One region of the Paenibacillus sp. KACC 21273 genome, then DNA from elsewhere that is predicted to be linked to it. Evidence: riboswitches for the same ligand, from Rfam matches in the RefSeq annotation. Region 1 holds a riboswitch; the other holds the start of a gene.
The links. Region 1 has a riboswitch for thiamine pyrophosphate ahead of PQ460_RS10325 (thiamine phosphate synthase). Riboswitches for the same ligand answer to the same signal wherever they lie in the genome.
Positions count from the first base shown of each region.

Region 2: another riboswitch for thiamine pyrophosphate. It lies ahead of PQ460_RS21805 (ABC transporter substrate-binding protein); the one in region 1 lies ahead of PQ460_RS10325 (thiamine phosphate synthase).

Region 1 covers NZ_CP117876.1:2,277,749-2,281,966, reverse strand. Annotated here, with positions in the region: gene PQ460_RS10340 (thiazole synthase) at 1-562, opposite strand, end outside; gene thiS (sulfur carrier protein ThiS) at 564-767, opposite strand; gene PQ460_RS10330 (NAD(P)/FAD-dependent oxidoreductase) at 758-2,035, opposite strand; gene PQ460_RS10325 (thiamine phosphate synthase) at 2,044-2,673, opposite strand; TPP riboswitch at 2,911-3,020, opposite strand; gene PQ460_RS23515 (ATP-binding cassette domain-containing protein) at 3,167-3,976, opposite strand; partial or broken gene PQ460_RS23510 (ATP-binding cassette domain-containing protein) at 4,135-4,218, opposite strand, start outside.
Region 2 covers NZ_CP117876.1:4,961,022-4,965,239, forward strand. Annotated here, with positions in the region: gene PQ460_RS21790 (bifunctional 2',3'-cyclic-nucleotide 2'-phosphodiesterase/3'-nucleotidase) at 1-766, opposite strand, end outside; gene PQ460_RS21795 (aspartyl-phosphate phosphatase Spo0E family protein) at 1,099-1,275, opposite strand; gene PQ460_RS21800 (pyridoxamine 5'-phosphate oxidase family protein) at 1,570-1,986, opposite strand; TPP riboswitch at 2,227-2,338, shown strand; gene PQ460_RS21805 (ABC transporter substrate-binding protein) at 2,456-3,493, shown strand; gene PQ460_RS21810 (MTH1187 family thiamine-binding protein) at 3,518-3,808, shown strand; gene PQ460_RS21815 (ABC transporter permease) at 3,817-4,218, shown strand, end outside.

The sequences.
Region 1 (4,218 bases):
GTGAGCGTATACCGGCATCGACAATCACAGGCACAGTCGCTTGATCAATAATCCATTGCAACGCCGAAGGATTAAGTATTCCTTTACCAGAACCGATTGGGGAAGCTCCAGGCATAATCGCATGTACACCAAGTTGCTGTAAGCGTTTGGCTAACATATAATCGTCAGAGATATACGGCAGAACAATAAATCCTTCTGCTAGCAAGACTTCGCAAGCTTTGACCGTCTCTAAAGGATCAGGTAAAAGCAACGTATCATCTCCGATAACTTCTACTTTTATCATATCACATAATCCAGAAGCTTTTGCCAGACGTGCTATCCGAATAGCTTCTTCGGCTGTTTTGGCTCCTGCGGTATTAGGCAATAGTTTATATTTTTGGAGATCTAACATTTCTAGAAAATTCGGTTCATTCACTTGATCCAAATTCAATCGTCTTACTGCAAATGTTAGCACTTCTGTGCCCGATGCTTCTACCGCCTGATTCTGAATCTGCAAATCTGTAAACTTCCCTGTGCCTAGTAACAGTCTCGATGTAAATGTATGTGTACCTATCGTTAACAAATCAGCCACCTCCTACAAAATGTACAATCTCTAATATATCTTTGTCTGCCAGTGTAATATGTGGATGCTCTTCTTTTTGCAAAATTTGTTGATTATGTTCTACAATCACTGTTTTGTGACCAAGAGATAATGATTCTAGCAATTTGGATACTGTGTTGTATTCAGGTTCTACATATTTCCGATGACCATTGATAATTAATTCCATGTAGTCACTCCTTTAGCTGTAGATCGAGATTTCGATGATAAAGATTTCGATTTTTGCAAAGCTCGTTCTGGTGAAAAGCGATCAGGAATATGCGCTGTGTCATTATTTATTAATGCCTCTGCCATCCATTTGGCTGTGCCAGCAGCTAACAACATCCCATTTCGATAATGCCCTGAAGCTGTCCATAATCCAGCAAGCGGTTGAATCCTTCCTAAATAAGGTAATTCATCCGGTGTTCCAGGACGTATCCCTGACCAACAACGTTCAAACGTAGCTGATCCTATCGCAGGCAGAAATTGCTCTGCTCCCGACAATAACTGAGCAATCGCAGAAATATCTACTGTTGTATCTGTACGTTCTGGTTTACTGGTAGCTCCAATCCAGATGCGATGATTACTTTTGGGAATAATATAAATGCCTTCTCCATAAATCGTATGTCCAAGATATTGAGAAGAAGTACTGACTTCAATGAGTTCTCCTTTGACCGGTACCAAAGGTAAACTATACTGCTCTGTTGCTAGCAATTGTTGTGTACTCAAGCCTGTGGTTAACACTACTTGTTCAGCGTAGATTTCTCCTTGATTAGTGATTACACCTGTAATATAATTTTCACCTTGCGAATGCAGTAAACGGTATACTTCTGTCTCAGGATAAAAATCGACATGATGCTGAATCGCTGCTTGAACAAGCGCTTGATTAAACAAAGCTGGAATTAATTGCGGTTCATCTGGATTGTAGATCATTCCAGAAGGAGCATAAATATGTGGCTCAACTTGTGCTAGATATGATGGGCTCCACCACTCTTTGCGATCTACTTTTGAATCGTTATGTGTAGAAGCGGAAATATGACTTTTATTTGGTAAAGGAAATAAATTTTCATCAAATGTCTTGTCATACCTTTGATCTGCTTGAAGTGGGTCTTTATGTCTTAAATGTAATTCTTGCTTGGTCAGTGGTAGCAAAAATCCTTCTGTTCGCAGTCCAATATCAATCCCTGTTTTCTCCAATAGATCAGTCGCAAGCTTGCTATATAGCGATTGACTGTATAATGCCAATTGGTACAATTCTGGATGAGCAAAATGTTCAGAATGAGCCGCTAACATCCCTCCTGCTGCACCTGATGCGCCAGAAGCTGGTTGATTTTTTTCAAGCAAAGCTACTTTGACTCCTTGCTGCGCCAGTTCATAAGCAATAGCAGCACCGATCACTCCAGCACCTACAACGATTACGTCATAATGATTAGTTTTGAGATTAGATAGATGAACCATCAGCCGATTCACTTCTTTCCTAATGATTGTAGATGCGTAGAAGTCATATATTGCATACTTTGGCTATACAACTGACAGGCATGCTGAGGATGTTCTGCTTCAAAAACACCAGACATTACAGCTACCCCTCTAGCGCCTGCTTGATGAATATCTTGGCAGTGTGATGGCTGAATACCACCTATTGCAATAACAGGTATAGATACCGCATGACAAAGCTTTTCCAATTGATCCAATCCTTGTGGAATCAGATCAGGTTTAGAGTTAGTCGAATAAATATGACCGTAAAAAAGATAATCTATCCCTTCACTTTGAGCTTGTAATGCTTGCTCTATACTGTGAACAGATCGCCCGACTTTCCATAGTGAAGGAGGATCATCTGCATTTACATAAGACATATGTTCACTTAAATGCACACCCCCTATTTTTAGATCCGCTGCTAATTGAGGTCGACTATTGATCCTTATTTTGGATAGTGGTACTCCTGTGTGCATGAGCTGCTGGACAGCATTAATAATCTGAGAATCAGACCACTTTTTTTCACGAATATGAATAGCGGTTGTCCACGGATGTATCTGTGAAGCTACCTTTACAAACTGGTAGATCGATTGTTGACCTGTACTGATTGCATGAAGTTCCATATCGGTATATACCCTCCTTTCCTCAAAAGTGTATAAGCAAACGCAAAAAAGCCACTTCTTATTATTCAAGAAGTGGCTAGTATAGACCTAGAAAATAATGAGCCTTGTCTGAGAGCAAACAAGATTATTTTAAAATAACGGAAACCATATTTTAGATCACCATAAGCTGCTCCTGTACAAAATAATTACTATTCTATACAGTAAAAGACTTTATCGTTAATATGATCTAACATTTCCGAAACTCTGCTACCACTTCCCTACGCTGGTATGATCCAGATCAGGTACAAAGGGTCCGAAAGCAATATCTGCTTTCATCTCAGCCTCAAGCGGCCCCCCTAGTGCATTCAAGCTATTCAATTTGTTATTCATCTTAGCAAAGACTATTCAATAAAGCAAATGATTCTCAGACTCTTTATAAAGTCATTTTTCACAGTTCATTCTAAAAACAAATGAGTACAACTAGCTACGACATCTTAAAAAGATGGAAAATCTTTTATTTCGCTTTAGCTTCAGACCACTGCTCAACATCCCAAATTTTAGTAACCCAATCTTCATAAAATTCAGGTTCGTGAGACACGAGCAATACTGTACCTTTATATGCTTTTAAAGCGCGTTTTAATTCATTTTTAGCATGAACATCCAAGTGATTGGTCGGTTCATCGAATAATACCCAGTTGCTTTCACGCAGTAATAGTTTGCACAAACGAACTTTCGCTTGCTCTCCACCACTTAGCATACGCATTGGGCGCGTGATGTGCTCATTTTTCAGACCACAACGTGCCAGATGACCACGTACTTCATTTTGACTTAAATGTGAAAATTCATTCCATACTTCATCTATCGGTGTCAATTGGTCTGGACGTACTTCCTGCTCAAAATAAGCAGAATGCAAATAATCGCCAAGATAAGTTTTACCACTAACCGGTTGAAGTTTACCTAGAATAGTTTTGAGCAATGTTGATTTACCTACACCGTTACAACCAACAATCGCAATTTTTTCACCACGTTCAATATTCATTGTCATTTTAGGCAATAAAGCATGTGTATATCCAATCTCAAAGTCTTTACCTTCAAAGACTGTTTTACTACTTGCACGAGCTTCTTTGAAATTAAATGTTGGCTTAGCAAATTCTTCTGGTTTGTCGATACGTTCGATACGATTTAATTGCTTTTCACGACTTTTTGCACGACCGGATGTAGATGCACGCGCTTTATTTTTTTGAATAAATTCTTCTTGTTTTTTGATAAAATCTTGCTGTTTTTCAAAGGCTTCGATATGTTGATGCTTTTGAATATCAGCCATTTCTAAAAACTTATTATAATCAGCTGTATAACGATTTAATTTGGCAAATTCCAAATGATAAATTACATTCACGACTTGATTCATAAAATCTGTATCATGTGAGATCAATACGAAAGCATGTGGATATTCTTGTAGATAACGAGTTAGCCATTGAATATGCTCTACATCCAAATAGTTGGTAGGCTCATCCAGCAACAAAACATTAGGCTTTTCCAGTAATAGCTTGGCAAGCAGTACTTTGG
Region 2 (4,218 bases), 2.7 Mb from region 1:
GAGGAATATCTTCAAAGCCAGAATGTGGCACTGCAATAATAATATCTGCGCCTTCTGCTTTCATTTGTGGAATAAATTTGTTCGCTGTTTCAACGATATCTTTAGCAACCACTTTCCCCGACAAGTTTGCGCTATCCCATTGCATTACTTGTGGTGGTACGAAGCCGATAACACCTACTTTAATCGTATGTTTAGCTCCACTTTCATCAGTGACTTCTTTATCCAAAATCAAATAAGGAGTAAAGTAGTTTTTCTCACCTGAACCTGTGCCATCATCTGTATAAATATTAGCATTCACATAAGGGAAGTTAGCGCCTTTGAGAGCGTTACCCAAGAAATCCAGACCATAGTTAAATTCATGGTTACCAATATTTCCTGCATCATAACCCAATTGGTTCATCGCTTTGTAGACAGGGTGAACTTCGCCTGCTTTTAAAGGATCAACTTTGGCTACATAGTCACCTAGCGGATTACCTTGTAATAGATCACCATTATCGATCAATACACTGTTTTTGGCTTCTGCACGCGCATTTTTGATCAATGTTGCTGTTTTGGCATATCCATATTGATCTGTCGCTGCATCTGAATAATAATCATAGTTCATTACGTTCACATGAATATCTGTTGTCTCCAACAAACGTAATTTTACGGTAGATTCAGAAGAAGTGGCTTCGGCTGCAAAAGCAGGAACTGCCGACACTGCAAACAATTGCAGAGCTGCGATGACAGTAATTGCTTTTTTAAATGTTTTGTTTCCCAAGTTCAAAATAAAAAACCCCTCCCAAATATATTCGCATTTGCTTGACCTTTTACTATTTATCTCTATGCCCTATATGTATAACAGCATGAACAAGCAGTGACAATCTACTTAACATGCTGATTTTAAAAAAATCATATTAGAAATTATGATTTAGAGTAGGCAGATAAATAGTAAAAAGGCTACCAAAAGAAACGCATGATAGAATTGTATACTATCAGCTGATATATTTGAAGGGTTATTAGTTCTATTTTTTATGAAAATAAGATTTATTTTGCGAAAAATTCTATAATTTACATGATTGTGTCATGTTTCTTTTCATAAATAATAACTCATTGAGATTAAGGAGTTAAAAAATTAGTATTTCGATCTTTATATTGAAAATACATATCTAAAATTCGATCTAATTGTTCTGATTGGTCTAACACACGATAATCGCGCATCCCATGTTCTTCTGCCATCTGGTTCAATATGCGGCGTTCCTGCTCAATCTGTTGTTCTATTTGTTTTAAGTTCAAGGAAACCACCTCCAGTATATTTCCTTATATCTTGCTATCAATGAGACTTTCATTTTATTCCATCATCGTCATTTTACAGGTTAGTCTATAAAATATTTCTATATACCTTTTTATACCTTATTTGAGTATACCTTATCAAGTTCCTCAAGTACCTATTTTATCCTTTTTATGGAAAAATAAAGACGAAAAAACTCGGAATTTGAATTTTGCATTCATTTCTCTTGTTTCGCAAATTTCAAATTCCGAGTCATTTATGTGATAACTGCTATCTTAAACAATTAAAGTTGTATCAGATTACGCAGTCCACGTTTTTTTGTTACCATCTTGATCTGTATATTCAATCGTTTGTGGTTTGATATCTAGGATCACATAATCAGGATCTTCTGGACCGGAGAACCATTCTTTAAATTCTTCTTTCCAGACACGTTTTTTCAATTCGTCGTCTGTAGATACAGCACTTACACCTTCGATTTCAACGACTTGATTAGTGCCGCCTTTTTCATAACCCAACAATACATAACAGTTCGGATTTTTTTCTAACTCTTCGACTTTATGTGTTTTGCGGTTTGTCGCGAGATGAATATTCAAGCCTTCGTTATATAGCGCCATGTAGCGTACTTTAGGTTTGTCGTTTTCTACTGTACCTAGTGCACAAAATGGATTACCTTCTAATGCAGTTAATATCGCTTGTTCTTCAGCTGTTTTACTCATGATCAATCTCCTCCTGTATATAAACGTATGGGTGTATTCAATATCTATGTCTATGTATATCTATTCGATACGTATAGAAGAATATTGAATGGAACTTTTGTTAGTTACAAACTTCCGTATATGTAAATACCCTTAGCCAGCGAGACTGAACCGAAATACACTGTCTTTTGCTGATGACACCGCATTCTCTTTACTGGACAGTTGATACCCTCTGGTCTATAATTACAATGTAAAAAAACCGCATATGTACAGGGGAGCTAGTTGCAACTGGCTGAGAGTGTATTGTGATAAATACAGACCCTTATACCTGATCTGGATAATGCCAGCGTAGGAAAGTAACAAGTCGTTATATGCTGTACTCTAGCTTATAATTGCACCTATGTCGTCCCGATGGGGGCGTTTTTTTTATGCCTTTTATCCAGTACTACAGGATTGACTATTTGAGCTAGAAGAAAGAAGGATGACGGTAATGAGAACTCAAAAAAGGTGGCGTCAAAGCTTACCGTGGTTAATGGTAGGTTTATTGTGGATCACCACTGCATGTGGTTCAGCAACAAGTACAAGCAATACAGCCAATCAGGCAGGATCAACATCTGCACTTAAAGATGTGAAAGTCGTGCTCGACTGGACACCAAATACAAATCATACTGGCTTATATGTTGCCCAAGCACTGGGCTATTATAAAGAAGCAGGATTAAACGTCGAAATTATTGCTCCCGGTCAAGGTGGAGCAGATACCATGGTCGCTTCTGGTGAAGTGCCTTTTGGAATCAGTTATCAAGAAAGTGTGACTCAAGCGCGTGTACAAGGAGTGCCTTTAGTGTCACTCGCGGCAGTTATCCAGCATAATACATCTGGCTTTGCCGCTCCTACAGATCGCGGAATCAAAAGCCCTAAAGATATGGAAGGCAAATCCTACGGTGCATGGGGATCGCCTGTTGAAGAAGCGGTTATGAAATCAATTATGGATACCGACGGTGGCGATGTTAGCAAAGTCAAAAGTGTTAATATCGGTAATGCGGATTATTTTACAGCTGTACAAAAAGGAATCGATTTTGCATGGATATTCTATGGATGGACAGGAATTGAAGCAGAACTTCGCGGACAACCATTAGATATGTTATATGTAAAAGATTATTCAGATCAATTAGATTATTATACGCCTGTTATCGTAACCAATGAGAAGCAGATCGCTACCGATCCTGCACTGGTGAAATCATTTATGGCGGCAACCAGTAAAGGATATGAATATGCAATCGCTCATCCTGATGAATCAGCAGATATATTGCTCAAAGCAGTACCCGATCTTGATCCTGCACTGGTCAAAGCTAGCCAAAAATGGTTATCTCCACGTTATCAAGATGATGCCAAACGCTGGGGCGAGCAAAAACAATCGGTCTGGGAAGGTTATGCCGATTGGATGTTCAAGCAGAAATTGTTAGACAAACCGTTAGATGCAACCAAAGCGTATACAAACGATTATTTACCTGAAGCCACCAAATCATAAATAGAACATAAGGAGATGACTACTATGGCACACACCCTTTTAAGTATTCAGGTTATTCCCAAAACTCAAGCTGGTGAGAACTCTTACGATTATGTCGACCGGGCAATAGAAGTGATTCAAGCCTCCGGTGTGAAATATGAAGTGCATCCACTTGAGACCACGATGGAAGGCGAACTTAGCGAATTGTTAGAAGTGGTTCGTCAAATGCACGAAGCGTTAGTGGAAAAAGGAAGCCCCAGTATTATTTCTCAGATCAAAATTGCTCATAGTCCAACCGGAATCAGTATGGATGGATTAACCGAGAAGTACCGCTAATGTCTACGATGAATACATGGTGGAACAGGCTATGGCCGCCCCTCGGGGCGGTTGTTTTATTACTGATTATCTGGCAACTGGCAACCAGTCTATTCCATATTGAGACATGGATTCTTCCTAGCCCTGCATTGATTGGACATGAAGCATGGAGTGAGAAAGACCGACTGGGCTTGCACACATGGGCGACGTTAAAATTGACACTATCCGGCTTTAGTATAGGTGTTGCTTTTGGATTACTGGTCGCAGGCGTGCTTCATTATATTCCTTTTCTACGTTCAGCATTATATCCATTATTGATCTTGAGTCAAAATATCCCTACGATTGCTCTGGGACCGCTACTCGTTATCTGGTTCGGATTTGGGATATTGTCCAAATTAATTGTGATTATTCTGGTTTGCTTTTTCCCGGTG